DNA from 4 places in the Pseudomaricurvus sp. ABR4_320 genome. Region 1 is predicted to be linked to each of the others. Evidence: riboswitches for the same ligand, from Rfam matches in the RefSeq annotation. Region 1 holds a riboswitch; each other region holds the start of a gene.
What was found. A riboswitch is a leader RNA that binds a small molecule or an ion and turns the genes downstream of it on or off. The one in region 1 is predicted to bind cobalamin.
Positions count from the first base shown of each region.

Region 2: linked by a shared signal. The riboswitch ahead of ACXAFR_RS12670 (TonB-dependent receptor domain-containing protein) and the one ahead of ACXAFR_RS05110 (energy-coupling factor ABC transporter permease) in region 1 are both predicted to bind cobalamin.
Region 3: linked by a shared signal. The riboswitch ahead of ACXAFR_RS01550 (TonB-dependent receptor plug domain-containing protein) and the one ahead of ACXAFR_RS05110 (energy-coupling factor ABC transporter permease) in region 1 are both predicted to bind cobalamin.
Region 4: linked by a shared signal. The riboswitch ahead of ACXAFR_RS11910 (cobaltochelatase subunit CobN) and the one ahead of ACXAFR_RS05110 (energy-coupling factor ABC transporter permease) in region 1 are both predicted to bind cobalamin.

Region 1 covers NZ_JBSWVF010000002.1:430,697-438,504, reverse strand. Annotated here, with positions in the region: gene modC (molybdenum ABC transporter ATP-binding protein) at 1-845, shown strand, start outside; gene ACXAFR_RS05140 (AraC family transcriptional regulator) at 863-1,639, opposite strand; gene ACXAFR_RS05135 (pyridoxamine 5'-phosphate oxidase family protein) at 1,736-2,362, shown strand; gene ACXAFR_RS05130 (DnaJ domain-containing protein) at 2,406-2,894, opposite strand; gene ACXAFR_RS05125 (hypothetical protein) at 3,052-3,174, opposite strand; gene ACXAFR_RS05120 (hypothetical protein) at 3,290-3,604, shown strand; gene ACXAFR_RS05115 (VIT1/CCC1 transporter family protein) at 3,626-4,348, opposite strand; cobalamin riboswitch at 4,539-4,772, shown strand; gene ACXAFR_RS05110 (energy-coupling factor ABC transporter permease) at 4,906-5,577, shown strand; gene cobM (precorrin-4 C(11)-methyltransferase) at 5,579-6,394, shown strand; gene ACXAFR_RS05100 (sirohydrochlorin chelatase) at 6,387-7,250, shown strand; gene ACXAFR_RS05095 (precorrin-8X methylmutase) at 7,247-7,808, shown strand, end outside.
Region 2 covers NZ_JBSWVF010000005.1:261,198-269,005, forward strand. Annotated here, with positions in the region: gene ACXAFR_RS12645 (cobalamin-binding protein) at 1-542, opposite strand, end outside; gene ACXAFR_RS12650 (threonine-phosphate decarboxylase) at 535-1,578, opposite strand; gene cbiB (adenosylcobinamide-phosphate synthase CbiB) at 1,641-2,627, opposite strand; gene ACXAFR_RS12660 (heme ABC transporter ATP-binding protein) at 2,627-3,397, opposite strand; gene ACXAFR_RS12665 (FecCD family ABC transporter permease) at 3,397-4,410, opposite strand; gene ACXAFR_RS12670 (TonB-dependent receptor domain-containing protein) at 4,442-6,295, opposite strand; cobalamin riboswitch at 6,479-6,659, opposite strand; gene ACXAFR_RS12675 (PilZ domain-containing protein) at 6,773-7,162, shown strand; gene ACXAFR_RS12680 (PilZ domain-containing protein) at 7,173-7,499, shown strand; gene radA (DNA repair protein RadA) at 7,536-7,808, opposite strand, start outside.
Region 3 covers NZ_JBSWVF010000001.1:365,239-373,046, reverse strand. Annotated here, with positions in the region: gene ACXAFR_RS01560 (TonB-dependent receptor) at 1-328, opposite strand, end outside; gene ACXAFR_RS01555 (helix-turn-helix domain-containing protein) at 484-1,425, shown strand; gene ACXAFR_RS01550 (TonB-dependent receptor plug domain-containing protein) at 1,465-3,465, opposite strand; cobalamin riboswitch at 3,602-3,829, opposite strand; gene ACXAFR_RS01545 (TonB-dependent siderophore receptor) at 3,907-5,931, opposite strand; gene ACXAFR_RS01540 (MFS transporter) at 6,004-7,203, opposite strand; gene ACXAFR_RS01535 (tetratricopeptide repeat protein) at 7,469-7,808, opposite strand, start outside.
Region 4 covers NZ_JBSWVF010000005.1:91,539-99,346, reverse strand. Annotated here, with positions in the region: gene ACXAFR_RS11920 (class II fumarate hydratase) at 183-1,565, opposite strand; gene ACXAFR_RS11915 (hypothetical protein) at 1,644-2,012, opposite strand; cobalamin riboswitch at 2,133-2,418, shown strand; gene ACXAFR_RS11910 (cobaltochelatase subunit CobN) at 2,492-7,039, shown strand; gene ACXAFR_RS11905 (MotA/TolQ/ExbB proton channel family protein) at 7,104-7,547, shown strand; gene ACXAFR_RS11900 (DUF2149 domain-containing protein) at 7,547-7,808, shown strand, end outside.

The DNA.
Region 1 (7,808 bases):
AGGAGGCCAGCCTTTTTCCCCATCTTACCGCCCAAGAAAATCTCGACTTTGCCCTAAAAAGAGCCGATCGACTTAACAATCAACATCCCGCCCCTCTCAATATCGATCAAGCGGCTGAGCTGCTGGGCATTGGCAGTGTTCTGTCGCAATATCCCGGGCAATTATCCGGCGGAGAGAGGCAGCGCGTTGCCATTGCCAGAGCACTGCTAATAAAACCTCGACTCCTGCTGATGGATGAACCACTGGCAGCCTTGGATTTAGCGAGAAAGCAGGAAATTTTGCCCTATCTGGAAACGCTAAAAAAAGAACTCTCACTGCCGATTATCTATGTCAGCCATTCGCCCGAAGAAGTTGCCCGCCTGGCCGACCACCTCGTGGTGTTGGATCAGGGAACCGTGATTGCTGATGGCCCCATCGCTGACATTCTCTCCAGTGTTGAGCTGCCTATAAAGCTCGGGGAAGACGCTGGTGCCATTCTCGATGCACGAGTCACCGAGCGCCACCCTAACTGGAACATGGCCCGCATTACCATGGCAGGAAAAGATCTCTGGTTTCGCGATGTCGGCGTACCTATCGGACAAGACGTTCGCGTACGAATTCTCGCCAGAGATATCAGTATTGCGCTCAGTGAACACGAAGACACCAGCATCACCAATATACTGCCGACGGTGATCGAAGACATCGTCGTCGACTCTCACCCTGGTTTGGCGTTGGTGCAACTGCGTTTGGGGGATGCGCTGCTGGTGGCACGAGTCAGCCAGCGATCAGTCACACGATTACAACTGCGCATTGGCAAGCTGGTGTGGGCACAGATTAAATCCGTGGCGATTATTTTATCTCGTTAATATTGATAAACATATCCCTAACACGACTCAAAATAATGAGACGGCGTTGAACCCAGCAGACGTTTAAACAAGGCGATAAAAGCGCTGACACTGTCGTACCCCAAATCAAATGCCACCGAGGTTACGGAAGCGCCATCGGCTAACATTTCTAAAGCCCTCATAATCCGCGCCCGTTGTCGCCACTCGGTATAGGTGTAGCCAGTCTCGGTTACAAATCGCCGACTCAGACTCCGCTCGGAGATACCCGCCCATGTCGCCCACTCGCCGACATTGCGACGATCTCCAGGGTCGTTAAGTAACGCTTCAGCAATACGCACTAAGCGCGCATCGCTGGGCATGGTTAAACCAAAAGGCTCCGTTGACGCGGCACAAAGTTCGTCCAATATAACCAGCGCCAGTCTAGCCTGACGTTCACTTAAGTCTTGCGCTGGCCATTGAGATGCACGCAATACGGATTCTCGCAGCAACCCCGTCATCTTGACCAAACACGGCGTCTTGGGAAGCGCTTCACAGGTGCGTTCACTGATGTAACAGCTCCAGATTTCCACAGCCCCGTGGGAATAACCATAATGCGCCTGTCGGGGTGGCATCCACACGCCATATTCAGAGGGAATGACCCAGGCACCCATTTCGGTTCCCAGAGTAAAGAGCCCTTGTCTGAGCCCGGTAAGCTGGCCTCTTGCATGCTGATGTCTCTCAAGGGAGCGGTGTTCAACCGGGCTGTCGTCACACACAGCGACAAGAATGGGGTCGTCAGAGTCACCCAGCGCAATATCCATTTTTTCTTTGATCATGGCAGCAAACCGCCATTAATTGGCGTCAATCACTTAGTCACGCCAGCTTAACACAGCGACAATGGTGACACCTTCCGCGAATTATCAGAGGTCCCCATGAGCGACACCGAACGACCAGCGACGCCCCCCAGCCTAGACAGCTTGTATGACCCACCATCAGAGCGCATCCAAAAAGCCGTTCTGCCTGAACTGATTTCGTTCCATGAACAATACCTATCGCATGCAACTTTTTTTTGCTTGGCAACGGGCAGCAAAAATGGATTGGACGCTTCACCACGAGGTGGGCCGCCAGGCTTTGTTCGAGTCTTAAACAGTAAAACGGTCACGTTTGCCGATTGGCCTGGAAATAATCGAATCGAATCCTTACGCAATTTAGAACAGGATGATCGGCTGGGAATGCTGTTTCTTTTTCCCGGTCTGAACGTTTTTATGCGGATAAACGGGCGGGGACGACTGAAAGCATCAAAGGACGCATGCAATGCCTTGGCAGAAAATGGAAAGACACCGAAAACTGCCATTATTGTCAGTGTCGAAGAAGTCTATTTTCACTGTGGCAAGGCCATAAACCGAGCCCATTTATGGGATGCTTCCTCGCAACTTGATCGAAAAAACTTACCCAGTCCCGGCCAAATGTTGGCTGCAATGACGAATCAAGATGCGGCGGCTGCGGCAGCGATTGATGATCAGTACAATCGTTCCATACAGGAAAACCTCTATGGTTAGGCGTTTATCGCATTGATTTCGAGCAAAGGCTGGAACAACAACCTTATGACGCAATCTTTAACAACGCATCCCTCGCCTGAGTGATTTTCACAAACAACTCAGCATCTCCGCCTGTGTCGGGGTGGGCTTTTTGGGCAAGACGGCGATAGGCTGCTTTGATTTGTGTAACCTGAAGTTTACCGTCTTTTGGCAAGCCCAAATGATGACGATGCTCATGCTCAATGTGTGGTGGCGTTGCGTTGCGCTGATTGTAGTAAGATTGACGGCGAGACCGGCGCTCGTCAGCGGCTCGTCGCTGACGCATCGAATTTCTTCGTAACTGCTGTTGATCCAATTGCCAGCGCGCTTGCGTCATAACGATGCAGGCGGCAAAGTGAATTCGACCGGATGTTAATAGCTCGTCAAGATCGAAAGGCCCGACCATATCATAAGGTTCTTCTAACCATGCCTGACCGTCTTCCAGCTCTCCCAAAGTGACACGGTCAAATACGCCATGAGCCCCATTCCAGATAATCCAATCGTCTTCTTCCATCGCAATCGCGCTCTACGTTGATGAATACGTGTAGCCGCTGTCGCAAGAAATACACCAGCCGAGTGTTTTCCCTAAATCGCCCTCAGGAGCAGAATCCAGCCGGCAAAACATGTCTTAAATTCGTCAGCATGACGAAATTTCTGTACAAAATGTTGGATTAACAACAATGGCGTCGCAGCTCGATATCACCGTCCGTTAGACGCCCCCAAACGCGAACATCGATAACACAGAAACCCGCAGCGGGCGTATCGCGAATGTCAGGATATTCGCTACTGACCACAGAAGCCCTCCGCGCCGCTTTTGCATGATTTGGCATGAATGATGATAAACCAGGAAAATGTTAACAGGATTAGTTTGAGTCAAATAGCCAAGGGAACCCCTGCACAGAGAAAATTATGTCTGAAATTATTCAATTTCCTGTTCCCAAAAAACAAAAACCATCGAATTTAGAGGCCATTATTGAACGGTCTTTGGCAAGTATTCCTGAAAAGGATCGAGAAAAGCTCAAATTTGAACTCATCAAAACCATCGACAGCTACGATACTTTTTTTACGGAATGGTCTATTACCATCCCCAAGGACAGCGACGAATCCTTAAAAAAACAAATTTATGATATCGCCCGCCAAGAACACGAACGTAAGATGTTGATGTTGGCAGACATCATCAAACTGAAGATACAAACGTTGGTAGATCAATACGTTAAGTCGTAAGCCGATTCGTATTAATGCAGGCTATACCGCCACGCCAAACAGTTTGCCGACCAACGCGGTTAGCGCCATCGCCATTGCCCCCCAAAAGAAAACTCGCAGAGCGCCTTTCATGACAGGGGCACCGCCAACACTGGCAGCGATTCCACCTAATAACGCCAAAAATAAAAGCGACGCCACCGGCACCCAAAAAAGTACCGAGCTCAAAGGCGACAGCCAGGCAACGAATAAGGGAAGCAGAGCACCCACCGTAAACGCCGCTGCGGAAGACACCGCCGCTAATATCGGTTGCGCACTGCCAACATCAGTAATACCAATTTCATCTCGAGCATGAGCCCCCAAGGCGTCGTGGTCCATCAGCTGCCTGGCGACTTCTTTTGCAAGATCCGCATCTACCCCCCGCTCCCGGTAAATCGCCGCCAATTCTCGATGCTCAAATCCGGGTCTCTCATCAAGGGAGCGTTGCTCCATCTCTAAATCAGCTTTCTCAGCATCCGCCTGAGAACTGACAGACACATACTCACCGGCCGCCATCGACATGGCACCCGCCACCAAACCAGCCACGCCGACCAGTAAAATGTCGGAATGAGTGACACTGGCGGCGCTGACACCGACGATTAGGCTCGCCGTCGACACCAAGCCATCGTTCGCCCCCAAGACGGCAGCACGCAGCCACCCGACTCGGTTAGAGCGATGATTTTCCGCGTGACTAATAAATGTTCCCGGCATAATAAACCACTCTCTCATGGCACTTTTATCAACATTATAGCCCGATTTTCGAGTCCGACCGATGGCAGATTGATGACAACACAAACGGCTCAGACTTCACGATGAGCATCACGTATTTATGTAAGTGAACTCTTACTATTTTTCATGACGACAGCAGACTGCCATATATTTTTCATCACTTCTTGTTGCACAGATTAATTCGCTCCTTTAGTATTTCCTTCAATCAGGTGCCCGCGGAGTTATCTCTCCAACGGTTAAACGGGAAGCCGGTGAAACGACAGTAGACACTGTTCGCCATTCCGGCACTGCCCCCGCAACGGTAAGTGAGTCGCGTTCGACAACCAGCCACTGTGCTAACGCATGGGAAGGCGTCGCTCGGATTGATCTGTATCTCTGTCAATCTCTCACAAGTCCGGATACCGGCCTAATAGTAAGTAACTGCACCATGTAATTTGGCAGTTGCACCACACAATCTGCGGAGGGCAGGTGGCGTGTCGATACCAGCGCCATTGCGCTTGCCCTTTGTGGTATTCGATCGCTATCGCTCCCCCGCCGAAGCTTGCAAGGAATGAGCGATGCACATTGAACCTGCTACCCTCTCTGCGGTTAAAGTTGCCTGCGCCGATGTGGCGACGGTGAGCCTTTTAGCCTGCTATGCTAAACCGCTGTTCACTAAACCATTACTCTGGATTAAAACGGCTGTCGCGGCGTTTTTTTTCAGCGTGTTTATGCAGTGCTTCCATCTTGCTGTTGGCCCCTCAGAGGTCCATTTCATCGGTGCCATGACGATCTATCTCTGCCTGGGTTTCCTGCCAACCTTGTTCGGTTTCTCGGTTGGATTACTCCTACAAGGATTGATCTTTGAGCCCACCGATCTCATTCATTTAGGCGTCAATTCACTGACCCTGATTATACCATTGATCGCTGTTGATACCTTTCGTAAATCCAAGGCTCAAACGTCCTTTGGCTGGCAACAGCTTGTCACTTTTGATGGCATTTACTACAGCGGCATCGTCATGATGGTTGGTTTCTGGCTATCCTTGAGTGACGCACAGATCTCTTCAACAGCCTGGTTGGCTTGGGCGTCAAGCTATCTGCCAATGCTCGTGATTGAACCACTGCTTACACTGGGAACTATTCGGCTATTGCGTACACTGCCAGCAAGGTCGGTTGTGGCCCCCATACTCACAAAAACCTGCGTTTCTAAAAACGCCGTAGATAAACAAGCTGCCACTCCGGGTTATTAAGATGGCCGGTTGTGTCTGGTTTGTCGGCGCTGGTCCCGGTGCTGCGGATTTAATCACTGTGCGCGGTCGCGACCTTATCGCATCAGCCGACGCGATTCTTTATGCCGGATCCCTGGTGTCACAGGCGGCACTGCAATGGGCGCCATCACACTGTGCGATCGAAGACTCCAAGGGTATGACACTGGAGGAAATCACCGCGTGGCTCATCGACAAAGCGAACAACCACACGACTGTCATTCGACTGCAAACCGGTGATCCAACTTTGTACGGTGCATTAACGGAAATGCTTCAACCACTGGACGCCGCAGGCATCTCCACACAAGTGGTACCGGGTATTTCATCAGCGCTGGCAGCGGCGGCAATTGCTCAGGAATCTCTAACGCTTCCGGAAATTACGCAAACCGTTATTTTTACCCGTGTCGCCGGTCGTACACCAATGCCCGATGGAGAACAGCTCTCGTCTCTCGCGCAACACCATTGCACCCTCTGCCTGTTTCTTTCGATCACGCTATTAAAAACCGTGCGCACAGAATTGTTAGCTGCCGGTTGGAGCGATGACAGCCCGGTGCTGGTTGTGCAGAAAGCCAGCTGGCCGAACGAGGAAAAAGTAGTGCGAACGAACTTGCGCAAGCTAAGAGACGACTGCCAACAAGAAAACATTGTTAGCCAAGCGATGATTATTATCAGCCCGACGCTTGAAGCCAGGTCAAAAACAACTCTCATTAAATCGAAACTCTACAGCGCTGACTTCAGTCATCGTTTTCGCAAAGCAACGGTGCCGCCTTCCAGCAGCATCGAGGAGCCAACTAATGGATGACGTAATTCTTCTGATTGGACACGGATCCAGAGAGCGACAAGGCAACGAGGAAATCGAAAAATTTGCGCTTCAGTGGCGACACGCGAGACCCGATCTTCACATTGATGTTTGCTACATCGAATTTGCCGAAGTTCTCTTGCACCAAGGCTTGCAACAAGCCGCGAGGCGCGCCCGTAAAGTAGTGGTCATTCCTTTGATTCTCAATGCAGCGGGTCACGTAAAAATGGAAATTCCCGCCGCAGTGGCCGCGGCGCGTTTGGAGTTCCCCCATGTTGACTTCACACTGATGCCGCACCTCGGTGCCAATGACCACATTCTTTCGATTTTGAAGCGACGTCTTCAGCAGGCGATGGCAGAACTCGACCATCCCGACCCTCAAACCACCTCGATTGTTCTTTTGGGCCGGGGATCAAGCGATCGGCAGGCCAATGGCGAAGTCGCCAAGATGGCTCGCTGGTTACAAGAGTCTTCGAAACACGAAATTATGGATATTGCGTTTACCGGTATTACCTGGCCACGCCTTGAAAAAGTCGTTCAGCAACAAATACGCCTGGGCGCCATGCAAGTGGTCGTCCTGCCCTACTATCTGTTTACTGGAAAATTGATACAGCGTATTGATCGCCAGGTCGAAAATCTCAAACAGCAATATCCCCATCAGCGAATTATCGCCATGAAGTACTTTGGCTTCGAAGCGGAAATATTTGAATTACTCAATCAGCGCGTTGCTCACGCTCGCAATGGCGATAGCCGTAATGCTCTGCCCTGTGATGGGTGCAAATATCGTGAACTGGCTGAAGAACATGGCCATCAACATCACCACCACAGCCATCCACTACAGGAATCCATCCGCGTATGACGTCTCGCCCCCCTTCATCAGCAACGGAACAACTGACAAAACTGGGACAAGCCATCGAGCATGAGTCTTTCGCGATCGTCGATCGCGAAGCCGGTCAGCACACCTATAGCGATGGCGAGTGGCAAGTGGTGCGCCGCATGATTCACGCAACCGCTGACTTTGAGTTCAACGGGCGCACCGCGTTCCACCCCCAGGCAATTACGGCGGGACTCAACGCCATTCAATCCGGCTGCGCCATCGTGGCTGACGTCGAAATGATTTGCGTGGGTTTGTCCAAACCCAGGCTCGCACATTTTGGATGCCATACCCACCAATTTATCAGTGATGATGACGTCATTCTCGACGCAAAAACGAATAACAGCACACGTGCGGTTATGGCTATGCGTAAAGCCCGAGATCAAGGCTTGTTGGATAACAGCATTGTTGGTATCGGCAACGCACCCACTGCACTTTTGGAAACTATTCGCATGATTCGGGAAGAACAACTGAAGCCCGCGCTGGTGATTGGTATGCCCGTCGGATTTGTCTCTGCCGCGGAATCCAAAGCCCTACTGGAGA
Region 2 (7,808 bases), on a different contig from region 1:
GTTCGCCGCAAGTCTTCGAGACCGGCCGTAAACGCCTCAGCACTGGCGTCTGCCTCGGTCCCTGCGGTCAGCTGCCCCACCCGGCGCACAGCGTTGGCGATACCTTCCAGGGAACGAATTTCACTGACGTATACTGGCAGCCCCAACGCCCTGAGAGGTGCTATCCGATCGACGCCATTACCCGATCCCCAAGCGAGAATTAAATCCGGTTGCAATCTCAGAATGGCTTCAGCACTGAAGCTACGATAGCTACCGACCTCCGGCAGCTCGCTGGCTTCTTCAGGGAAGTCACTGTAGCTGACCACGCCGACAAGATGGTCACCACTGCCAGCGGCGTAGACAATCTCAACCAAGTGCGGCGCCAGGGCGACAATGCGACTCGCGGGTTTTTCCAGCACCACCTCATTGCCCAAATCGTCAGTGACGCGAATCTCAGCCCAGCTTGAGAAAGACAGTGTTAGCAGAATAGACAATAACCCCCAAATCCATGTGGAGCGGTATTTCGGTACGGGTTTGCGCTGCCAAAACTTCAACCTACCCACAAGCGCGCTCCCCCGTAATCAATGTTTCCGCTACGCTATCCAAAGCCTCGGTTAATCTGGGTAACTGAATGTCATCAGGTAATCCAAAGCGGGCATAACTGATGTCGTCGATCGGTTCAAAGAATCGGATCCATATCCCCCGTTCGGCCAAAAGATGACGCAGTTGGCGCAACACCTCAGGCTCGCCTTTGACCGACACAAACATTGGGCCAGGCAACCAATCTAAGTTCAAAACGGCCAACCGAGTTTGCAACAATTCGATCAACGTATCGCGACGTGAGGCAATGCGGTGCTTCTGTTTTTCCTGCCAGACACTGTCCGCCAGCAACTGACGCCCCAACCATTGGGCCGGCCCCGACACCTCCCACAGAATCTGATGCTGACGAAAATCCGATAATGTGACATTGTCTGCCAGCAAAAAGCCGAGTCGCAGCCCGGCCATTCCAAAAAACTTTCCAACCGATTTATAGACAATCCGGGACCCAAGCGGTGATGCAGTCGCCAGCTCCTCGGGATCTACATCGGCAAAGGCTTCATCGATAATCAGCCGCCCATAGGATTTCGCCAAGTGCCGCTCCCAGCGCTGCAAGCAGGATTGACTAAAAGCAACGCCAGTAGGATTGTTTGGATTGATCACGAGCAAATAATGCAAACCGGATTGCAGTAGTTGTTCGATGTCATCTTCATGATGGTAATAAACAATGTCGTGACCAGCAGCAATCCAGCAACGAGCATGTTCGCCATAGCCCCAGCGCGGTAGCGCCACCCGTCCTCGCGGCAAACACAACGGCAACAAGGTAATGGCAACCTGAGAACCGGCCACCGCCAGCAGACGATCTGCGGGCCACCCATAATAGTCAGCAGCCGCCTGTCGTAATAGCGCGTCCTGATCTGGCAGATCTCGCCAGACGGACGTGGGAATCTCTGCAACGGGCCAACTCCAGGGAGCAATCCCCGTTGAAAGATCTAACCAGTCTCCTGTAACCGCTGGGTAGTCTGCGCGTACGCGGGCCAACTGCCCGCCATGGTTGAGCATCTCACGTCCTTATTACATCTTATGTTTTTCTTTTTGATTTTGTCGGTGTGTTGCTGTGATGGCTAAGTGATAACAACCACACCGGCACAGAGCAACCACACCAACAGAGTTCGGTCCAATAATCTCAAAGATCGTAGCAAATCGCTAACCTCGGGCTTTGGCCCCTGCCCCATCACCGGACCTGGTCGAAATTGCCCGTGATAGCTTGCCCCCCCCCCAAGAGTCACCCCCAAACTGCCTGCGCCACTGCACATAACGGGACCGCCATTGGGGCTGGAGCAGCTGCGGGCCTGATGTCGCCAACAGAATAACGCTGAGCGAGTATTGCCCAGCAGTGCATATGCCAGCGCGGTTAACCTCGCTGGAATGACATTCAAAACATCATCAGCGCGTGCACTCCAGCAACCAAAATCTTGCCACCGCTCTGTCCGATATCCCCACATGGCATCGAGAGTGTTCGCACAACGATAGAGAACCAGTGCCGCCGGCCCCGCAACAAAAAACCAAAACAGCGGCGCAAACACGGCGTCGCTGCCATTTTCTAACGCCGACTCCACACCAGCCTTGCACACCTGATCTGTTGTCAGGTTCTGGGTATCGCGACTGACGATACGCCCCACGGCAAGTCGAGCCTCCGGCAAATCATCGTTTTGCAAGGGTTCCGCAACGGCAATAATGTGTTCTTTTAGGCTCTGTAATCCAATACAGAGATACACCAAAAGCGCGCACATCCCGAATTGAAATGCCAAAGCCAGCAGGCTGGATTGGGGACTCCAGCAATTTTGGAGAAAGATAACGCCCACAGGCAGAGGTAGCACCAGCAGCAGCCAAGCGAAAAATCCCCTCACCCTGAGATCAACGCCAGACAGTGATGGGCGAACCTGTTGGGGCTCCGTCACGGGATGCAGCTTCGCGACCAAATGCTGTGCCACCAGGCCAAATCCAACCAGAGGATGCCAGCGACGCGGCTCACCAAGCCAGCGATCGAGCAAGGCGCCCATCAGCGCAGCCGACAATAACAGCCAGCCCTGCTCTCCCCACAAGACCATCAACTGGCCAACCAAAGTCGACCGGTTTCTGGATCACGCAACCGCCGAAACGTCACTTGAAAAACGTCTTCCACCTGCGGAGAATCCAAAACCTCTTCGACGCCGCCCTGAATTAAAACGCTGCCACAGCGTAATAACACCAGTCGCTCCGCACAGGCTGCCGCCAAATTTAAATCGTGAACCGCCATCACAATCGCGCAGCCATCAGCGGCCATCTTTCGCAGCTGAGTTACGAGAAGCTGTTGATGCAGATAATCCAGCGCCGAGGTTGGCTCATCGAGAATTAATAGGCGGTCACCATCGTCCTGTCGCTGCCATACTTGGGCCATTACCCGGGCGATTTGTACACGCTGCTTCTCGCCACCGGAGAGAAGCGTATAGTACTGCCGACGCAGATAGCTGACATCCATAGCCTCCAGTGCTGCGCTGACGATCTCGCCATCGATCGGCTGCCCCGTAGCATGGGGCATACGCCCCATGGCGACCACTTCTTCTACGGTAAATGCGAAACGCAGATCACTGTGTTGTGGCAACACAGCCAGGTGCCTGGCTCGATCTTCGGATTGATAGGTCGACAGCACGCGCCCATTTAATCGGACCTCGCCTCCATAGTGCTGAAAATCGCCACTGGCGAGCTTCAACAAGGTCGACTTGCCGGAACCGTTCGGGCCTAACAGCGCGCAGATTTCTCCGGGCGCCACCTGCAGCTGAATGTCCCTAAGTACGGCAATATTGCCCAACGTGACGGAAGCTCCAACAATCTCCAGCATCAGAAGTTCCCCAACAGCCGCTGACGACGCAACAGCGATAGAAAGAACGGCGCTCCCAACAGCGAGGTTAAAATGCCGATAGGAATCTCTCCCGGCGCCATCAAATAGCGGGATGCCGCATCGGCCAATACCAACAGCGACGCACCGGCCAATGCGGAACAGGGAATTAAATACCGGTGATCCGGGCCTATCGCCAAGCGCACAATATGGGGAACCACCAGACCGACAAAGGCAATAGTGCCGGCCATCGCCACACACAGTCCGACCACCAGCGCCACCAAAACAATCATCTGCTTTTTCACTTTTGCCACGGGTACGCCGAGGTGTCTGGCTTCGCTCTCGCCCAGCAAAAAAGCGTTCAACGTGCGGGCAAACACCGGGCTTAATAACAGTATGCTGCCTAAGAGCACTGCGGATAATCCAACCTTCTGCCAGGTCGCACCGGCCAAGCTGCCCATTTCCCAAAGGCTGATCTGTCGCAGCATCTGGTTATCTGCAATAAAACTGAAGAATTTATTGAGTGCGGCCGCCAACGAATTGATGGCAATTCCCGCCAGCAGCATTGTGGCAACCGATGTTCCATTGCTGTTGCGGGCGAGCGAGTACACCAAGAGCGTAGCCAGTGCCGCGCCGAAAAAACTGCAGAGAGCAATCAGCGTTGTTCCCAGAAAAAAGCCCCCGGTTAACAACGTTGGCCCCAGCACGATGGCCAGACTGGCCCCTGCCGAGGCGCCTCCAGAGACTCCGATCAATGTTGGATCAGCCAGGGGATTACGAAACAGCCCCTGCATAATGACGCCAGCCATGGCCAGGCTGGCACCGACAAGCGCTGATAACAGAACGCGAGGCAGGCGCAGCTGCTCCAGAATCATACGATCACTCACCCAAGAGCCACTTTCATCGCCACCAAACGGGGTGATGATTTGAGGGCCTAAAACCAGGCCCGCAACGATGGCAATGGGCAACAGAACCATAAGCCCTGTCACCAAACTGGGTGCAGTAATTCTCCTCACTCAGACGCAATCCATTGAATGGATTCTGGCGTTAAAAGCTGAAACGGGCGCCGGCATAAAACGCGGCACCGGAAGTATTGTAATTGGTGATCTCAACATAATTTGCATCGAATAGATTTTCAGCGCGAGCGTAAAACTCAATCGCCGGAGAATAAAACCAGGTAACCGTGGCATCCATGGTTTCATAATCATCCAGGGCAACGCCAGAATTATCGATGCTGTCGTAAGATCCACGCAGATTGCCGTTAATGCGCAATTGCCGATCCCAAACAAACCATTCAGCGCCAACATTAAAGTATTCCCTTGGGCGTCGTGGCCGCTGCTCCCCTTCGGAAGTCTCAGTTTCATTAAAGGTGGCGTTAGCGTACACCTGAAGGTTGTCGGTGAGGGCAGTTTCCATGTTTAACTCAACACCGCGAGATTGGCTCGTTCCCTCGTATTGCAGGTAACCACTGAAACCTTCAACATCAAAAGAGATTTCATCCTCAATTTCCTGCCAAAACAAGACGACTTCAAACTGATGCCGATCGTTCATGATGTATACGATGCCGGCATCAACACCCTGGCTTTTTTCTTCTGCCAACTCGGTTTCTGCCGCCTCTCCAAAGGCATATCCCGAGCGCGTGTTGTACCACTGCTCGTAGAGGCTAGGCGCTCTGAAGCCGGTGCCGTAGCTGGATTTAAGCTTAAGGCGATCGCCGTTTTTTAGGTCCGTAATATGGGCAGCGGTCAAGCGCACACTGGTGTGCTCACCGAAGACATCATTGTCATCGTGACGCACTCCGGTGCTGTAATAAAAATTCTCCCCCAGATGCCCCTGCCATTCAACATAAGCACCGACCTGATCCTGTTCAGTCTCGTTGAGTTCATCGCGCTGCTGTTCGTAATCTGCCCCATAAATCAAGTAGTCGCCACTGTCCAGACGATAGCTACCGAGATAATTGGCCTGATCCAATAACGACAGATACTTGGGCGTCGATGAGCTGAGTTCGCCATCCTGGTAGTAGTGCCTAACGACACGATTACGGGCAACACCCAGCCTGTTGGTGAACTGGCCGCGATCCATATTAAACGCCAAACGGCCAAAGTTCTGATCGAACTCGTCTTCCCGATCCGTCGACGTCGCACCGCTGTCGTATTCGTTTTCCCCTTCCACATGGCGACCCACTGCCCGCAGACTCATGCCCTCGGCCAGCTGTACCGAAACATCACCATGAAACGTTGTGTTTTCGTAGCCATCATCATCCGCGACAATGACATCATCACTGCGGGTGTTATAACCATCGGTGGAAAAATCTGCCGCCGATAGCGAATAGCTGACAGGCCCACTGATACCCCGCGCATTACCGCAAAATTCCGTGGTGCCATAGCGTCCGGTTTCGGCGCTCAGGTCACTGGCAAAACCCGCTTCGGGCGATTTACTGTAGAGATTGACAACGCCACCGGCATCGGCGCCGTACATCATACCCTGGGGGCCGCGCAACACTTCGATGCGCTCCAAACCACAGGTGAGCATATGCTGCAGGCGAGGTGATACCTGCGTCGCACTGGGATCCGACATTTTTACACCGTCGAGATAGACAACGGTACGGTAGTCTTCTTCACCACGAATCCGCAATGACGTTGATTTACCTGCCCCACCGTTGTTGCTGACAGCAATCCCCGGCATGGATCGCATGAGATCTGCCACGTTCAATTGGCCACGGGCTTCGATTTGCTGCTCAGACAAGTCGCTGACCGAGGCACCCAGTCGATAAGCGGGAATGGGCAATCGATGTGCCGATGTCATTACTTCTTCAGAATAGGGTGTTTCGGCAAACGCCGACACAGGAGTCAAAACACCCAATGCCCAACACACGGCCGGCAGGGAAATTCGGTTTATCATGGTAGTCCTCAATCGACTTTGGAATAAACGGAAAGATCCGTCTTCCAGCTAAAGGGGGATTGAGGGAGGGTAAAACGTGGAGTCACCAGAGAGATGAAACAGGCGTATTCACTGCCTATTTTCCACAGATAAAGCCCTCCGCTTCATCGTTGAGCACCTCAGCTTTTGGCATGCCTGGAGCACGAGGCGTATTTCCAACTGGCCGGTGTCGGGCTCTCTTCTTACAACCGCCGGTATGGCGCACAGAAAATTACCGTTGCGGGGGCAGCGCTGGAGTTGCAGGCGGTTGATACCGCACTGGCGCACCAGTCTTCCCGTTTAACCCATCCAAATGAGGATTGGCACCTGTCGAAAGCCGGGAGACTAGCGCCAGCGCATCAAACAGTCAAGAAATGCAGCAGACTGCGAGATGGTTTTCTACACTGAAAAGACCACTGCTCTACCCCGCTGACGTTACTGAGATAGGAGAGATTTCCCATGCATCAGTTCCAGAACCGCCATCAAGATCGCCGTTTGTTCAGCCGCATCGAATTCCACTGCGCCTCAGAGATACGCCGTGGCGGCCAGCGCTGGGCTGGCGAGCTGCAGGACATCTCCCTGGCCAGCCTGCGCATTGGTCAACTCGAAAAGGGAGGCTTGCATCCTGGCGACAGAGTGCTCGCGACCCTGCACCTTTCTTCCGGTTTGGATATCAAGGTGGCCGCCACGCTCAGACGCTGGGACGGCAGTGCCTGGGCCATGGAATACGACTGTCTGGATTTAGACAGCGGCCGCCATTTACGCCGTTTACTGGAATTGAATCTGGGCAACAGTGATCAGATCCTGGAGGAATATCAGGAGATGGCCGTCAAACACCGATTGCATTAAAGGACGGATTTTGCCCAACTCATTTCGTGGTCGCCAAGATCGACGCTGCTTTCCCCGGTGCCCACTCACTCTGCGCGCTAACCTTCTCAGACGCGGCATGCGCTGGCGCTGCCGTGTCGTCGATTTATCCTTTCACGGTGGGCTTGTGGAAATGTCCTCACCCAGCTCCCTACGCCGGGACGAGCCCATCGAACTTGAACTGCTGCTCGCAGAAGGCCCACCACTCCTCCTCAAGGGCCAGGTGTCCCACCGCGAGGGACAAATGATCGGCATTACCTGTCGCGCCATAGACATCGACGACCAGCACCGATTGCGTACTTTGCTGGACGATTTCTGATTCAACACCTTAGACAATTCCAAGCGCCAGCTCACGCTAGTCAGACGAAATCGCATCCAGTGCCTCTTGCAGCGTTTTAACCGCAATTACAGTCAGGCCGGGTAGCGCCTCTCTGGGTTTGTTGGACGCGGGAACGATGGCCGTTTTGAAACCGTGTTTGGCAGCTTCACGCAAGCGCTCTTGGCCGCTGGGTACCGGGCGAATCTCTCCAGACAAACCCACCTCGCCAAAGGCGACCAATTGAGGGTCTAGGGGACGATCACGAAAGCTGGATACCACCGCAAGCAAAAGCGCCAAATCGGCGCTGGT
Region 3 (7,808 bases), on a different contig from region 1:
AATTCGCAGTAAGTCCACGCATGACCGGAGAATTAAGTCCCGCTTGCCCAAAGGGTTGAAAGGACAGTCCTGGTATGCGGGCTTCCAGTTTGGCTACACCGGTGATTCCCTCGTGTTCGAGTTCCTCGCCCTGTAACACGACCACGCTAACGGGTACGGACTGCAGTGTTTGCTCAGTCTTTTCAGCCGTAACGGTTACCTGTGGTAATTCCTGTCGTGACTGAGCGTTTTTTTGAATGACGGCCGCGGCAGATGCCAGTGACGATGTCGTGATGGCGGGTAATAGCAATAGCGTTACTCGTCTGAATAGCACAAAACGATGCTTCATAAAGGGTCCTGAGACAGCAAACAATTTAAGGCGTCGGAGGCGATCACTATACCGATCAATCGATAATCGTTATCATTTGATGTTTAGGCGTTCCGGATTAATGCTTATTCATTTCGGAGTGTTGCCATAAAACGTATGCTGGCGAGGTATGTCATATGAAACACCTGCTTACGGACGCGGACAGCTCTCCGCCGCAAACGCTGGGATCTGGACCCTGGCGCCGCTCACAGCTGGTGCCGGATATCGGATCGTGTTTTACCGATTTTCTACACATTGATACTGGGTTGACTCTCGTCTACACCGACTATTGTCCCAATATTGATTTGCAACATCGCAGTGTCCAGGAGCGTGATCATCGGGTGTTAACCTTGTCGGTCGGGCTTGAAGGCTGCTCAAATACGCTTGGCGTGGATCGCCAGCAGTTTAATTTCTGTTCCGGTTTTGCCACGGTGACAAGCTTTGCCAGTGTCTGTGGCGAAAGGCACTTTACCGGCGGAGAGACGACTCGACAGTTGCGTTTGATCGTCGACGAAGCACTCGTTTACAAGTATCAATTGGACCCGCTGCTGGCCAACACGACCAACGATAAATCGGCTCGACACATCTTTTACGGTAGGTATAACCCAGCCATTCAGCGCCTAGCCAATAACTTAGTGCGACTCCATGATCGGGCAGGGGGCATTCTTGAAGCCCAGGTGGCGGCGTTAAGTTTGTTGATGGAGCAGGTAAGGCCTCTGCTACCAAACGCCAAGTCCGGTAGGGTATTGATGTCTACAGATCAGGACAAGTGTTTGCAAGCAAGAACGATTCTGCTTGAAAACTACGATCAACCTCTAACCGTTGGTTATTTGTGTGCGGCGGTAGGTACCAACGAGTTTACATTGAAAGAGGGCTTTCGCCGTTATTTCGGCACCAGCCCACATCGCTTGCTGACAGAAATTCGTATGCAGAAAGCCTGGCAACTTCTCGAAGAAGGGCAGCAGGCTTCCTGCGTCGGTTACCGAGTTGGCTATCAGCATCCATCAAGCTTTAGTTCGGCTTTTCGCAAGTACTATGGTCAAACGCCTATGTCAGTTACAAAAACAGGCCGTGAATAGTGCGGCTTCTTTTTTGTGAATTTACATTTCAAAATTGATTTAAAACTCCATGGTATAACTCAGATGAAGAGTTCTTTTCATGCCTAAACTACGATAAAGATAGCTGTCGCCGGTGACATCGTTATTGGCTGAGCCTATATCCGTTGCATATTTGACGTCTGCGATATTTTCCAGTCGTAAGACGATTTTGTGATTTTCACCGCTTCCCAGAAAATAATATCCCGCTAGGTCAGCGACGACATAGCTGTCTCTGGTTTCACGGTCATTAATTTCGCCGACGTAGGTTGCGCTGAAGTTGATACCCCAGGGAAGAGCTGAATCCCTATAATCTGTGAAAAACTTCGCTTCGTGTTCAGGGATGTCGTTAATTTGATCACCGCTACCATTGAAGCGCGCACGAGTGTAGGTATAGCTGAGGCTATTGGTCAGGAAATCGTTCAGTTGCCAGTTCGTCTGTAACTCAACTCCTTTGATATTGACTTCATCTTCGCTGTTTTCAAAAGTCTCGCCAGTGACACCATTGATAATAATTGGGACGTATGAACTGATGTAGTTGGTAACGTCTCGCTTGAATCCAGTTAATTCAAATTGAAATCTATCAAAATTGGCGCCGACGGAAAGATTCAAATTTTTACTTTCTTCGGCTTCTAGTTCGGAGTTGCCTATGGTAAATCCATCGCTATCCGGGGTGCCGTCATTATTAAGGTCATCATATTCAATTAAAAACAATGCCTCCGCATCTGGTAGTCGAAATGAAGTCCCAACATTTCCCTGTACATACCAAACATTGCTGAGCGTATGCTTGCCAGTCAGATTCCAGACTGTTGAGTTTTTACTGTCGGAAGGGCGGTTGTTACGAACACCCAGAGCAAACAAGGAGTGAGTAAAGAGTTGGTCGCTCGTGCGAATTTGACCAAATACTGCATTGACCGTTTCCTCTTGATCGGCAATGCGCCATACGTCGTCTTCTGCGGAATAGTTCTGTTGATCAAATCCAAGCACATACTCAAACAGCTCACCGTGGCGAAATTCTGCCATGGCGTTGAAGCCGTAGTCCTCATAGCCCCAGTAGGTGTTGTCATTGATGGTAGTGATGCCACCAGTTAGCGCGCCGTTGTCGTCAAGCTCGTTGTACAAACGCGTGTAGTCGGTGTCCCAGGTGTGGCGGTAGCCTTTCACGTAGAGCTGAATTTGTTCAGTCAATTCCGTATCCAGCTTGATCGTGGCTATGGTCTCCTCGCGGGCATTTTTGGTTTTATGATTAAGGTTCGGGCGAGCATAATCCAGGTCTGCATCGGTGTGTTGGTATTGGGCGGATAGTCTTGTGCTATCAGAAATGTTCCAACTGTACTTTATTCCTGCGGTGCGTACATCGTAGCCACGATCTCTATCGGTCGCGCTCGGCTGAAAAGCGCCTTTATCGAAAGGTGTATATCCATCGGCATCGTCTTTTGAGCCAAAAATAACAAATTGATGGTCTCCCTTAGCACCGCTAGCGTAGGCATTCAGATTGTAGCCATCATTACTGTTTACCCCTGCTCCTATAGCGCCTGTGGTTTCATTGGTGAAGTTTTTTGTGACAATATTGACCACACCGCTGACCGATTGGGTACCGTAGAATATACCTTGACCACCTTTGAGAACTTCCACACGCTCAACCATGTGTGCGGGAATCGTGTCCAGAGGGCTGGTACCATTATAAAGTCGGTTGGTTATGCGCACGCCATCGACCAACCAGAGGATATCCTGGCTTCTGGCCCCTTGCAGGGATGCGGAAAAGTAATCAAAGGGCCCATTCTTAGGGGAAATATGCAGACCCGGAACCATTGTCTTTAGAGCATCAGTCACATCGACAAAATTGCGCTCGAGCATGACTTCGTCAGAAATCACGGTTACCTGATTGCCGTATTCTTGTAGAGTTAGAGGAGTTGACTCCTCCAGATATTGTCCCGTAACGATAAGCTCTTCCAAAGTCTCCGAGTCTTGGGCATATACCCAGGAGGTCAAGAAAGCAAGGGGAATATAGGGTAAAATACGCATAGTGACACACTCCTGTCGAATATCTTAAAAGGGCGTGTCTTCGAAAAATGGGTGCAGCAAAGCGCGACGCGTAGACATGTTAACCGAGTAGTCAAGCGTCTTCGTCGAGTCGTGCTGGCGTCCTGAATCGCGAAGACGAGAGCCATGTACACTGGCAGGTCTTCGGACTCTGGGGCATTGTAAACACAGTTACTGGCCTTAACCAACAGCTTCCCGCTTGCTATAGCAGTGCCTTGCCTTTCGGCGTGTTGGTTTTGTTCCCCATTACCGCTGCGCGTCAGTCCCGGATTTTCACCGGATTCCCTTTTCAGGCAGTCGTAGGTAAAAAACATGCGACTGCACCACCAGCAATGGCAAGGTTAGCCATCCGGCCATGGCTTGTCCAGAGTCGATAGCGACCACAGCATCATGGTGGTAGTTTAATAGACTGAGTAGCTGTTGTTACTGGTAGCTGTAACTCACCGTCAGTTTGCCTGCAAACGGTGCTCCGGCATAGTTGCCTCGGGCAATGTTGCCGTAGGATAGCGCATCCAGATAGCGTTCGTCGGTCAAGTTCGTGAGGTTTAATTGTGCTCGCCAAGGGCCTGCTCCATAGCCGACGGCAGCATTGAGAATTGTGTGTGTATCTATCTCATAACCTGCAGTCTCGCGCTTGCCGACATGTTCATAGCCAATACTGGCATCCCAATCGTCGGTGATTTGATAGGTTATAAATGCTGAGGATGTCATTTCCGCCGCATTGGGCAGCGGGGCGCCGTATTCGTCTTCGGTATCCATATAGGCTACGCTGAAAATCAGGCTCATTTGATCGGTAATCTGACCAGAGAGGTCTGCTTCCACACCCTTTGAGTTTTGCTTTCCTGCATTTATGGACGCCAATGGGAAATTGGGATCGGTAATTGCGACGTTGGTCTTATCGATATCAAAGTAAGCGGCGGTGTAAGTCAGGCTCTCATCTAACAATTTGCCTTTGATACCGACTTCATAACCTTCTCCGGTTTCGGGTTCGAGTAGGTTGCCGGTAGCATCATAGGCGGACTGTGGAATAAACGATTCGGAGTAGCTGGCATAGATTTGCAATGAAGGGTTAATCGTGTAACGAACTCCTCCCTGATAGACTGTGGAATAGTATGCGCTCTCAGTCATATCGTTGTCATCATAGCGAATACCGAAGCTAAACAGTAGGCTGTCGGTTAAATCTATGTTGTCCTGAAAGAATATCCCGATTCGCTCACCGACCGTTTCCCAGCCAGGAAAGGCTGGAATATCCTCCCTTGCTGGTGGATTGACGGAATAATCAGGATCTAGCCAATTCAAATAATTGTCTTGAGCTCCGCTGGGGTCATATAGGGTTCCACCTTGTTGATCGGTGTCTCGCCAGTCGATCCCAAAAGTAAAACGGTTGCGGATATTGGCAACGGACACATCACCAAATAAGTTGAATTGTAGAGCAGTTTCGTCGGTGGATTGGCTTTGAACGGCTGGCGCTCGGCGCAGAAGCTGCGTGGTTTCATCAAAGGATACTGGTAACCAGAGTTCACTGTATTCGTACTCGGTTTCAAACTGTCTAGCACGCAATTCAACGGTAAAATCTGAGTTGATAGCATGCTGAAGGTCCAATCCAGACATATAAAAATGTCGTTCGATTCGATCTCCGGGATCGCTGGTGACTTGTTCGTCAGGCGCTGAAGTAAGGCTGCCATTTGAGGAGATTATGGTACCGAAGTCTGCTTGAGCATCATCATTGACATATTCGCCGATGTAGGTGAGTACCGTATCTTCAGTGATTTGCCAGCGTATGGAAGGAGCAAAAGACCACTTTTCATTACTGTCGTCGAAATCGCGCCAGCCGTCGTCTTCTTCATAAAGACCCACCAAGCGTACGGCGACATTGTCATAGGCTCGGTTGATATCAAATCTCGGGCTGAAAGACGGGTTACTGCCCAGTTCCATCCCCAGGACTGTTGAATCTTCTTGTTGGGGGCGCTTGGTGACCAAGTTAATGATGCCCCCTGGATTGGCTTCTCCATAAATAATAGAGTCAGGACCTTTCAAGGCTTCTACACGTTCGAAATTCCAGACCTCTGATTCTGGCGCGCCAAACATCTCAATACGGAAACCATCCCGCAAAATCGGCGTGGTATCAAACCCTCGCATGGCGAAGGAGGTTTCACGTCCGTCACCGGAGCCGGAATAGACGACACCAGAACTCAGGGGAAGTAGATCATCAAGTCCCTTTGGGTTTATTCGGTCGATGAGATCAGCTCTAAAGATCTGAATTGACCTTGCTTGCTCATCGGCACTTAGCGCATTTCTGCCAACCGAGGACAGTCCTGAATCTTGCGTACCATGAACGATAACTTCCTCCAGTTTTTCGTTGACTTGCGCAAGTCCAATACAGGGCGTTGTTGCCATACCAGCGAGTGCTGCTATGGCGGTGTAGGGTGTTGAAAGTCGTTGTTTCATTCTTAATCCGTCTTTAGAGTTGTTATGTAAATCTCAAAAATACTATTTATCGTCACCCAGGTTTTTATTCCACTAACGCTTTTGGGTGAGCAACAAAAGGAAAAAGACATACGTAATCAAAAAGCCGATAAACAAATAGGGATAAACGGGTGATAGCTCATACAGCAAACTGCCAATTAACGGTCCGGAGATGACTCCGAGTCCCTGCATGGCACTGATGGTGCCCGCGGCGACGCCTTGCTCATGAGATTCGACAGAATTTGCCGCCCACGCAGACACTGATGGGTATACCCAACCCATACCTGCGGCAGCGACGCCATAGCTCATCCAGATTCCTAGCCGCGATTCCACAAAGGCTGCCGCTGTAAAGCCGAGTGCGGCAATAATGGCTCCGATCTTGATTACGAAAACGGGTGATGCTTGAATTTTGGTTAATAGGCCTTGGGATAGAACGAGAGCAATACCCACGACCGCCAATGCGATGCCTGAGGTCTGGGCGGCGAGGGCGGGTTCAAGACCCAGTTTATCAAGAGCAAAAAAACCGACCGTAATTTGGGCAACCGCAACACTCAATGCCGAGATAAACGCCACCAGATTAGGTTGTCGGAGTCTGACATCATGCACATGCACAACGGGCTTTTTTCCCGGCGTTAATTCTGGGCTGGGTGGTAAACCAAAATGAATGACGACAAGTGCAATGACCGGTAAGACAGCAATGAGGTATAGCGGCGCCACTAAGCTGTAGGTTGATAACACGCCGGCGAGCCCTGGTCCAAACACCATACCCGCACCTCCGGCTGCGCCAAGTGCTGCCATAAACGCTCCCCTGCGGTCGGGCTCGACATTGTCAGCAATATAGGCTGCTGAGGCCGGGGGGATGGCGGCGTAAAAAAGTCCCATCAATCCCCTCCCTAAAAATAAGCCGAGAAACGCCAGCCACAATAGCACGTTGTGCTTCAGTGCGTAGTCTATAAACAGGCACAGTAGAAAATAGCTGATGGAAAACCCGACAAGTCCCATCATCATTACAGGGCGCCGGCCTCGGCGATCGCTCATCTGTCCCCACCAACGCGCAAATGCAATCCAAGCGATTCCGCCTCCAGTGACAGCTAAGCCGACCTGCCACGCCATCAGATTGAGGCTGCGAGCAATCGGACCAATGAGTGCGACAAAGGCCATCATGGCCATGGTGCAGGCAAAGGTTTGGAACAAAAGAGGGAATACGGTAAAGCGTTCACTGCCGGCATTGGCAACGGCTTCTGTCTGATCCATGTTTGCGCTACATCCTTTTTGAATGGTGGCTGTCTGTCTGCGGTACTGACGACTATCGACTGAAATAAATGAACACACGGTGTGGTAAATCGTCTGCAGCGCGAAAACTGCATCGAGTCTACTTGGATGAACTTACGGCGTGTTTTTTACACCGTGCTCCCACAGCAATGTACTCATAGAAAGAGGAACTTGAACAAACAGAAAGTTCTTGCAAAACCTTTGTTTTTGGCATCGTTCGGGATAAAAGAGTCGGTTGTGTCTCTGTCTATTGTTTGACGGTACTGATTGGCACCGAGACTGACAGTTTGCGTTCAATACACTGAATCTGTCGTTCTTTCTCTTCTTCATGGTCAACTGAAAATTGTGACCAGTGTTGACGTATTAACGCTTCCCAGGAGGAAGAGATTTCATAAAAAGAGCGGTTTGCCGCGACGCGCAATGATTCCGAGGATGGTGAAAAATCCAGAATGTCGGTAATAAAATCGATGGCGCAGGCGTATTGGTGAAAAGCTTTTTCATAGTCGCCGAGAGCCGTGTAGGTGTCTGCCAGGTGATGGTAGCTCTCGCCTACTAGGGGAAAGGCCCGTTCAAGATCAGCGTCCACC
Region 4 (7,808 bases), on a different contig from region 1:
GCGCAAATAAAAATTATTATCATGTGCATTTATTTGCGCCATATCAACGCTACGTCGAATAGGTACGCTAGTTTATCGCTGAAGAGAATATCTGGTGGCCAGTCGGCTAGAGCCGAAAGACAATTGGCCACCAGTAGTGTTGCTTAAAGGGCGTTGTCGGCCCAAATGTTAGCCAATGAGAATTACCCTTGCAGTCCGCCTTCCGTCAGCTTTTTAGGATCCAGCAAGCGTTCGAGTTCTTCGCGGCTGAGGTCGGTTTCTTCCTCTGCGACATCGATAATGGGGCGTCCTTGTTGATAGGCAGACTTGGCAATTGCCGCCGCTTTCAAATAACCAATAATGGGATTGAGCGCCGTCACCAGGATGGGATTGCGAGCCAGTCCTTCCTGGAGTTTTTCTTCTTTCACGGTAAAGCTGGCAATGGCTTTCTCGCCCAGCAGCGGGCAGATATTAGTGAGCAGTTCAATGCTGCTCAGCAGATTTTTGGCAACCAGTGGCAGCATGACATTCAGCTCAAAATTGCCGGATTGGCCCGCAACCGTGATGGCGGTGTCGTTACCAATTACTTGTGCCGCGACCATGGCCGCAGCTTCGGGAATAACAGGATTCACTTTCCCCGGCATGATGGACGAGCCTGGTTGCAGCGCCTGCAATTCGATTTCTCCAAGGCCCGTCAGCGGCCCGGAGTTCATCCAGCGTAAATCGTTGGCGATTTTCATGATGGAAACCGCCGTGGTTTTCAGCTGTCCGGAGACAGAAACTGCGATATCCTGGGAGCCAATATGGGTAAAAAAGTTTGCCGCTGGCACGAACTGAATGTGGGTGGCATCACTGAGTGCGCGACAAAATTCATAGGCAAACTCCGGGTGGGCGTTGATTCCTGTGCCTACTGCCGTGCCACCCTGTGCGAGTGACTGCAGTGCCGGTAGTTGCTGTCGTAGGGTGCGGACGTTTTGCGCGAGTTGATCAGCCCACGCATTCAAGCTCTGACTCATGCGCACGGGCATGGCATCCATGAGATGGGTACGCCCGGTCTTAATATGATCCTGCACGCTGTGTGCCTTGGTGCGAATCGTACTCTCCAGCGTTTCCAGAGCTGGCAGCAATCGTTCGTGAATTTCCAGGGCGGCACTGATGTGAATTGTCGATGGGATAATGTCGTTACTGCTCTGGCCGCAGTTGACATGGTCATTGGCGCCAACAGGGCTGTCGTATTGGCGGCTCGCTAACGTTGCCAGCACTTCGTTGGCGTTCATATTGGTGCTGGTGCCCGAGCCTGTCTGGTACACATCGACGGGAAAATGCTGACGAAAGTCTCCCTCTAAAAGCGTGTCTACGGCGTTGCAGATGGCGCTCGCCATGTCTCCGGGAATCATATCCAGGCGCGCATTCGCGGTAGCGGCGGCACGTTTTGCCAGCAGCAGTGCACGCAGGAAGGCTGCGGGCATCGCCTCACCGCTGATGGGAAAATTGTTGATGGCGCGTTGTGTCTGAGCAGCGTAGAGAGCATCGGCCGGGACTTCGAGTTCGCCCATGCTGTCTTTTTCGATGCGGATGTCACTCATGTTTTACTCCTAGAAGGCGCTTGCGGCCTGAGTCTGTTGGGGGAATAGGTTCGTATCAGTCGCTCACTGTCGATGTTTCTATTGCCTGAGGCTGTGGCCGGTATAGCTACAGGTCACGGCAAGTTCATGCAAAAGCTCTCGTATCAGTGAATCGGCGTCAGCCCCTTCGGTGGCGCGTCGCAGTGCACATAAGGGCCTGTGTATGTTGTCCAGACAAAGGCAGCGCCATTGGGAAGGCAATAATTCGTCGGCAACCACATCCAGCATGAGTTGAAATTGGTGGATGTGGGATTGCCGACGGGTGGTAGGATCAGCTTTACGAACACGCTCGTTTTCCGTTGAGAGCCACTTTCCCAGCAGGTGCGGGTTGTCCGGTTCCTCGGCGTTGCGAACCATGGTTCTTAGTACGTTTAACGACGTAGCCTGGTGCTGATTTGGTATGGTCATCTCTCTGAGCTTGGCTGTCTGTGGGTATGACAATGCTAATGATAAGAATTATCATTAGCATTGTAAATGGGTTGTTTGCGCCAAATAGTGCTGGCGTATTTGACTCAGGCAATCTGGCGGGTATTATCGTGCGCTTCAGGTGTCTGCATGACCTCACGTTTTGCAGATGAAACGGGAAGCAGGTGATTTCGCTTAATGTGATGATTCCTGCGCTGCCCCCGCAACGGTAAATCAGTGTCTCTCACGCGCTATCGCCCTGATGGTCGCAACCACTGTGTCAAAAAATGGCATGGGAAGGTCGAGAGAAAAATGCGGTAACTATCCCCAACGCTTGCTGTTGTCAGCGATTTTGGATTTCTTACAGCTCGCTGTCAGCCCGGAGACCGGCCTGTCATTGATGAAATTACCCGACGGGGTGTCAGGTTTTTTCTAAGGTGCAGTTAACTGCGCACGACCCATAGACTTACAGAGTTTCTCTCATGCTGCCTGATTTGCTCCGGGCCAGTCGCGCTCGGCCTTCGTCTGCCTGCCGCTGGCTAGTCATCGCTTTTATCGTATGTTTTTCTCATTTTGCCGACGCGCGCCAGACGCTGGTTGTGGTGTCTGATCGGTCTTTGGCTCCGATCGTCGCCGGTGCGCATCGCGTCATAGATGGCTCAGCGGATATACAGTTTCAAATTCGCAGTGTGACTCAGTTGCAGCTGATGGCACAGAGTGAATTTCAGCAGTTGCTGGATACCAGTGACACAGTCGCGTTTTTCGGCGTCTTCGGTGAGCCCATCGAGCGTTTGCTGCAGATGCGTTATCCCGAAAAACAGTACCGTGTCGTTTTGCACAGCGATCACCGATTGGATCGGCTCTCGACGGATTCGCAAGGCAAGTCGTATCCGAATGGCTTGCCAGAAGCTCTCATCAGTGAGTCCTCCGATGTCGGGAATCCAGACAGACTCGCTGCGGTGGTAGCTGAATGGCCGGAATACCGCGATTGGCTGCGGTTGCGCGCCTATTGGCTTAACCGCAATGTCGCCAATGTCGAGCGCATGCTGTCTGTATTATCGGGCGTAGAGAATGTCGCACCACCGGAAGACGTGGCGCCATTGCGATTTGCGCTGCATAGCAATGGTCAGGAAACCTGGCTCTCTCAATCGGATTTGCTCAATGAGTTACAGGACGCCGAGTCGATTGTCTGGATTGTCGATCACAACACCGGCGATCTCGGTGGGGAATGGGCGCTGCACCGAGCTTACTGCCAACAGTTAAGCGGTGCCTGTGTCTCCGTCATGGCCGACTGGGGGGCGCCGAGCGTTAAAGCGATTGACAGCATTCTGTCAATTATGAGCGAGCCGACATTGCAGGAGCGACCGACGGCGGTGGTTGCATTGCAGGACTTTGTCATCGGTGGTGGCGACGGCCGCGAAGCGGTGAAAGGGCAATTTGAAGAGTTGGGCGTTCCGATCATCAAGGGCATTCGTTTGGATAAATGGAGTCTGGCAGACTATCAGTTATCGACGGAGGGCATGCCGAAAGACAGTGTGCATTACCGGGTTGCCATGCCCGAATTGCAGGGCGTCAGCCAACCGCAAGTGGTGGCGCTCAGTTCGGAAGATGAGATAGATCGTGAAACTGGAGCCGCATTGCATGTCAGCACGCCGCAAACGGCAGAAGTGCAACGTCAAGTTAAGCGTATCGAGCGCTGGCTAGCGCTGCAGAAGAAAGACAATGCCGACAAGCGGGTCGCCATTGTTTATTACAATCATCCTCCCGGTAGACACAACATCGGTGCCGATAATCTGAATGTTCCCGACAGCCTGCTGGAAATTTTACAGGCGATGCAGAAAGCGGGCTATAAAACAGGAGAGCTGCCGAAAACGTCTGCAGAGTTGCTCGAACTTTTGCAGGCAAAAGGCGTAAATCTCCCGGAAGATTCGACCGCACTGGCAGATATGGCTGAGTCAGGCACCGGTATTGCTGCCGCGGACTATCAAGCTTGGTTTGACGAATTGCCCGCTGCCGTTCAGGCGGAAATGGAAAACGGGCCGCTCGGTGCGCTCGAAGTCAAGCTGGAGGCAGCGGTGGCTTCATTGACGGATGTAACGTCGGTGCAGGATCGCCAAAGCCGCGTCGAACATCTGCAACACTTTTCAGAAAATACCATCGCGGATTTACATCACGCTGTCGATGGCCTGCGCCATGAGGGACGCGAGCGAGCGCTCGATCTTCTCGATCAGTTGGAACACAGTTACACAGAAGAGCTGCACAAGGTTGCATTGGGAGAGACCGCAGATTGGTCTCACGCCCGGGCGTTAAGTGATGCGCTGTTGGCGATGCAGATCGAAGGTATTCGCGGCTGGGGCGCGCCTCCAGGGCGGGTAATGGTCTGGGATAACAAACTGCTGATTCCCGGGCTGACGTTCGGCAACGTGTTTATCGGTCCTCAACCGCCTCGTGGCTGGGAAATTAACGAAGAGCTGTTGCACGCAAACCTGTCATTTCCGCCGCCGCACCAGTATCTGGCCTTCTATCAATATATTCAGTCGATTTTCAAAGCCGATGCGGTGGTTCATCTGGGACGACACTCCACCTACGAATTCCTTCCCAAGCGCAGTGTTGGCCTTTCCGAAGAAGACTATCCGAGCATTGTCGCGGGAGATCTTCCGGGGGTTTATCCCTACATCGTCGACGGTGTGGGTGAGGGGACCGCAGCCAAACGTCGTGGTTTGGCGGTGATGGTTGATCACCTAACGCCGCCGCTTGCCGCCACGGAAATCTACGACAACCTGCTGCAACTGCGGCAGCTGATCGAAAGCGCTGAGGCAGCAACCGATCCATCAACGCGGGAGCGAGCCATCGAATCCCTGCGGCGTGCCATTGACGATCTGGATTTGCGCGATGAGCTGGTGGCCAGTATGGATGAGGAGCTGACCGTACGCGGCGTCGGCTTCGATGCCATTGATGACGAATTTCTTCTCCATGAAACCGGCCACTATCTCACTAAATTGCAAGAGAGCTTTATGCCGTTGGGGCTACACACCTTTGGTCGCGATTGGGATGAGGCCGCGCTGCAGACCATGCTGGCGTCAATGGCCCAGGGCAGTGATCCAGATGCGGATGAATTGGCCCTGTGGCGAACTCATCTGGCACAGTCGCCATCCCAGGAAATGACGGCCTTGCTGGCTGGCCTGGAGGGTCGCTTCGTTGCCCCCGGCAAAGGTAACGATCCGATCCGTACGCCGGAAGCCCTGCCCACCGGGCGCAACTTTCATTCTCTGGATGGCAGCTTGCTGCCTACGCGAGTGGGTTACGACATTGGCAGTCAACTGGCGGAAGCTGTTCTTGAAAAACATATTGAGACAGAAACGGATGGGGGTAAACAGGCGGTGATTTTGTGGGCTTCCGATGCGGTTAGGGACGAAGGCGCGATGATCGCCTTTGGCATGCGGCTGTTGGGGGTGCGTCCGGTCTGGAATAGCCGTGGCATTATCAAGGGTTTAGAGCGCCTGCCCCTGGACGACACGCAACCTCGGCGATTGGACGTGCTCTTTAACACCTCGGGCCTGTTTCGCGATCTCTACGGCTCTCATTTGGTGTTGCTGGATAAGGCCAGCTTACTGGCACTGGACGCCAGTGCGGATGTCATCAAACGCGATTATCCCGCGCTATTTGTTCCACTGGAAGCCGCTCTGCGACCTTTAGACGGTGAGCGTCTCGGAGGCGAGGAATCCTTGGACAGTAACCGGGTCGCTGCCAACTGGGTGGCAGAGGCCAGCCGACGTCTCGCCGAACAGCCAGAAATGAATGCCGAAGAACTGGGGCGTGAGTCCAGTCTGCGGGTATTCGGGATAGCTCCGGGCAGCTACGGCGCGGGTATAAATCGCATGGCAGAACGCTCCAGCAGTTGGGATCAGCGCGACGAACTGTCCGATGTGTTTATTCAACGTATGGGACATGTCTTCGGCAGTGGCCTGTCGGGTGAACCGAGTCAGGCGTTATTTCGCGAACAGCTCGCGGGTGTAACGGATACCTACTTGGGCCGTGCAAGCCACCTCTATGGTCTTATGGATAACAACGACGCCTTTGATTATTTGGGTGGCTTAAATATGGCCGTCGAATCTGTGTCCGGTAAGCAGCCTCAAAGCTCAGTGATTAATCACGCCGATAATGCCAATCTTCGTATCGATCAATTACCGGATGCCTTGTTGCGTGAACTGCGCAGTCGCTACCTCAATCCCCAGTGGATCAAACCGCTGATGGAAGAGGGTTATGCCGGTGCACGAACCATGGGCAGCGAATTTATGGAGTACCTGTGGGGCTGGCAGGTGACCAGTCCGCACATCATCAATGATCGCGTCTGGGAAGAAGTGAAGTCGGTCTACGTTGATGATTCTTTGGATCTTGGACTGGATGAATTCCTGAGCGAGGATTACCAGCAGCAGGTACAAACCAATATGCTGGCGATTATGTTGGTTGCCATTGACAAGGGGTTCTGGGACGCCGACGAGGAAACTGTTCAGCAGTTATCTCAACAGTTTGCGGACAACATACTGACGGCCGGTATCCCGGGCAGTGGCCACACCCACGCGGATCATCCAATGTACGAATTGGTCAAAGCCAATGTGGATGCGGAGACGGCAACAGCACTGGCGGCTGTATTGGCTCAAGCGCGCTTGCCGGAGTCTCCCGTTGACGATGCGCCAAGCCATATTCAGGAGCTCAACGCAGAGGCCGTAAAACCCGAGAGCCAACCGGCAGATTTGACCGCAGAGCCTTCAGCTCAAGGTGTATCTGGTAAAGAGCCATCAGCGGAAGCGGTATCTGGTAAAGAGCCTTCAGCGCAAGGGGCATCCGGAAAAGAGCCTTCAGCCCAAGAGACGTCTGTTGCAGAGCCATCAGAGGAAAAAAACACCCGTTCGGAAGAAAATTCAGACGATAACTCGGCCGCGGATTCCCAGCCGATGCTCTGGTTTTTGGGCTGTGTTTTGGTGGCGTTATTGGCCTTCGGATTTTGGCGTGGGCGCCGAGCCACTTGACGATCTGCCGGGGCGAATGATGGAGAAGCAATGAAAACGCATGTAAGGAATAAGAGGGTAATCTATGCTGCTCAGTAGTTATTCTGCGGATCTGCTGCATCGGATTACCAGTGTGCTGCTGGAGCCGGTGATTTGGGTTTTGGTGGGGCTGTTGATTCTGGCTGTATGGGAAATTGGTGTTGCCTGCGGAGAGCGGTGGGGAGGCATTCAACGTTTGCAAAATCGTCAACGTTTGATGGCGGTGGGCAAGCAACGTATTGAGCGGGCAGACTTTATTACCCGACTTGCGCCTATGTTTGGTTTGATGGGAACGTTGATTCCCTTGGGGCCAGGATTGGCTGCTTTAGGTCAGGGAGAGTTGCAGATATTGACCACCGCGATGACAGTCGCCTTTGATACCACCGTGGTGGGATTGTTGGCTGGTATGGTGGGATTTGTTATCGGCCGCTTGCGACGGCGTTGGTACGATGCGGCGATTGATGCGTTGCCGAACGAGGAGACGCGTTGATGGATCGTTGGCGTCGCAGTGAATTTCTCGAGAGTGATGAAGAGCCGTTGGGGCCACTGGCGAATCTGGTCGATCTGGTGTTGGTGTTTGCCTGTGGTCTAATTGCGGCTTTGGTGGCTTTCAGTTCCGATTTGCAAAGCCATTTTTCGCAAGCTCCCCAGGAGGTCTCTTCCGGCAAAGAGTTGCCGAGCGTTCCTGACAGCTTGCAAAGCCAGTTGCAGAATGGACAGGGATACGAGCCAGTCGGGCAGGTTTATCGGG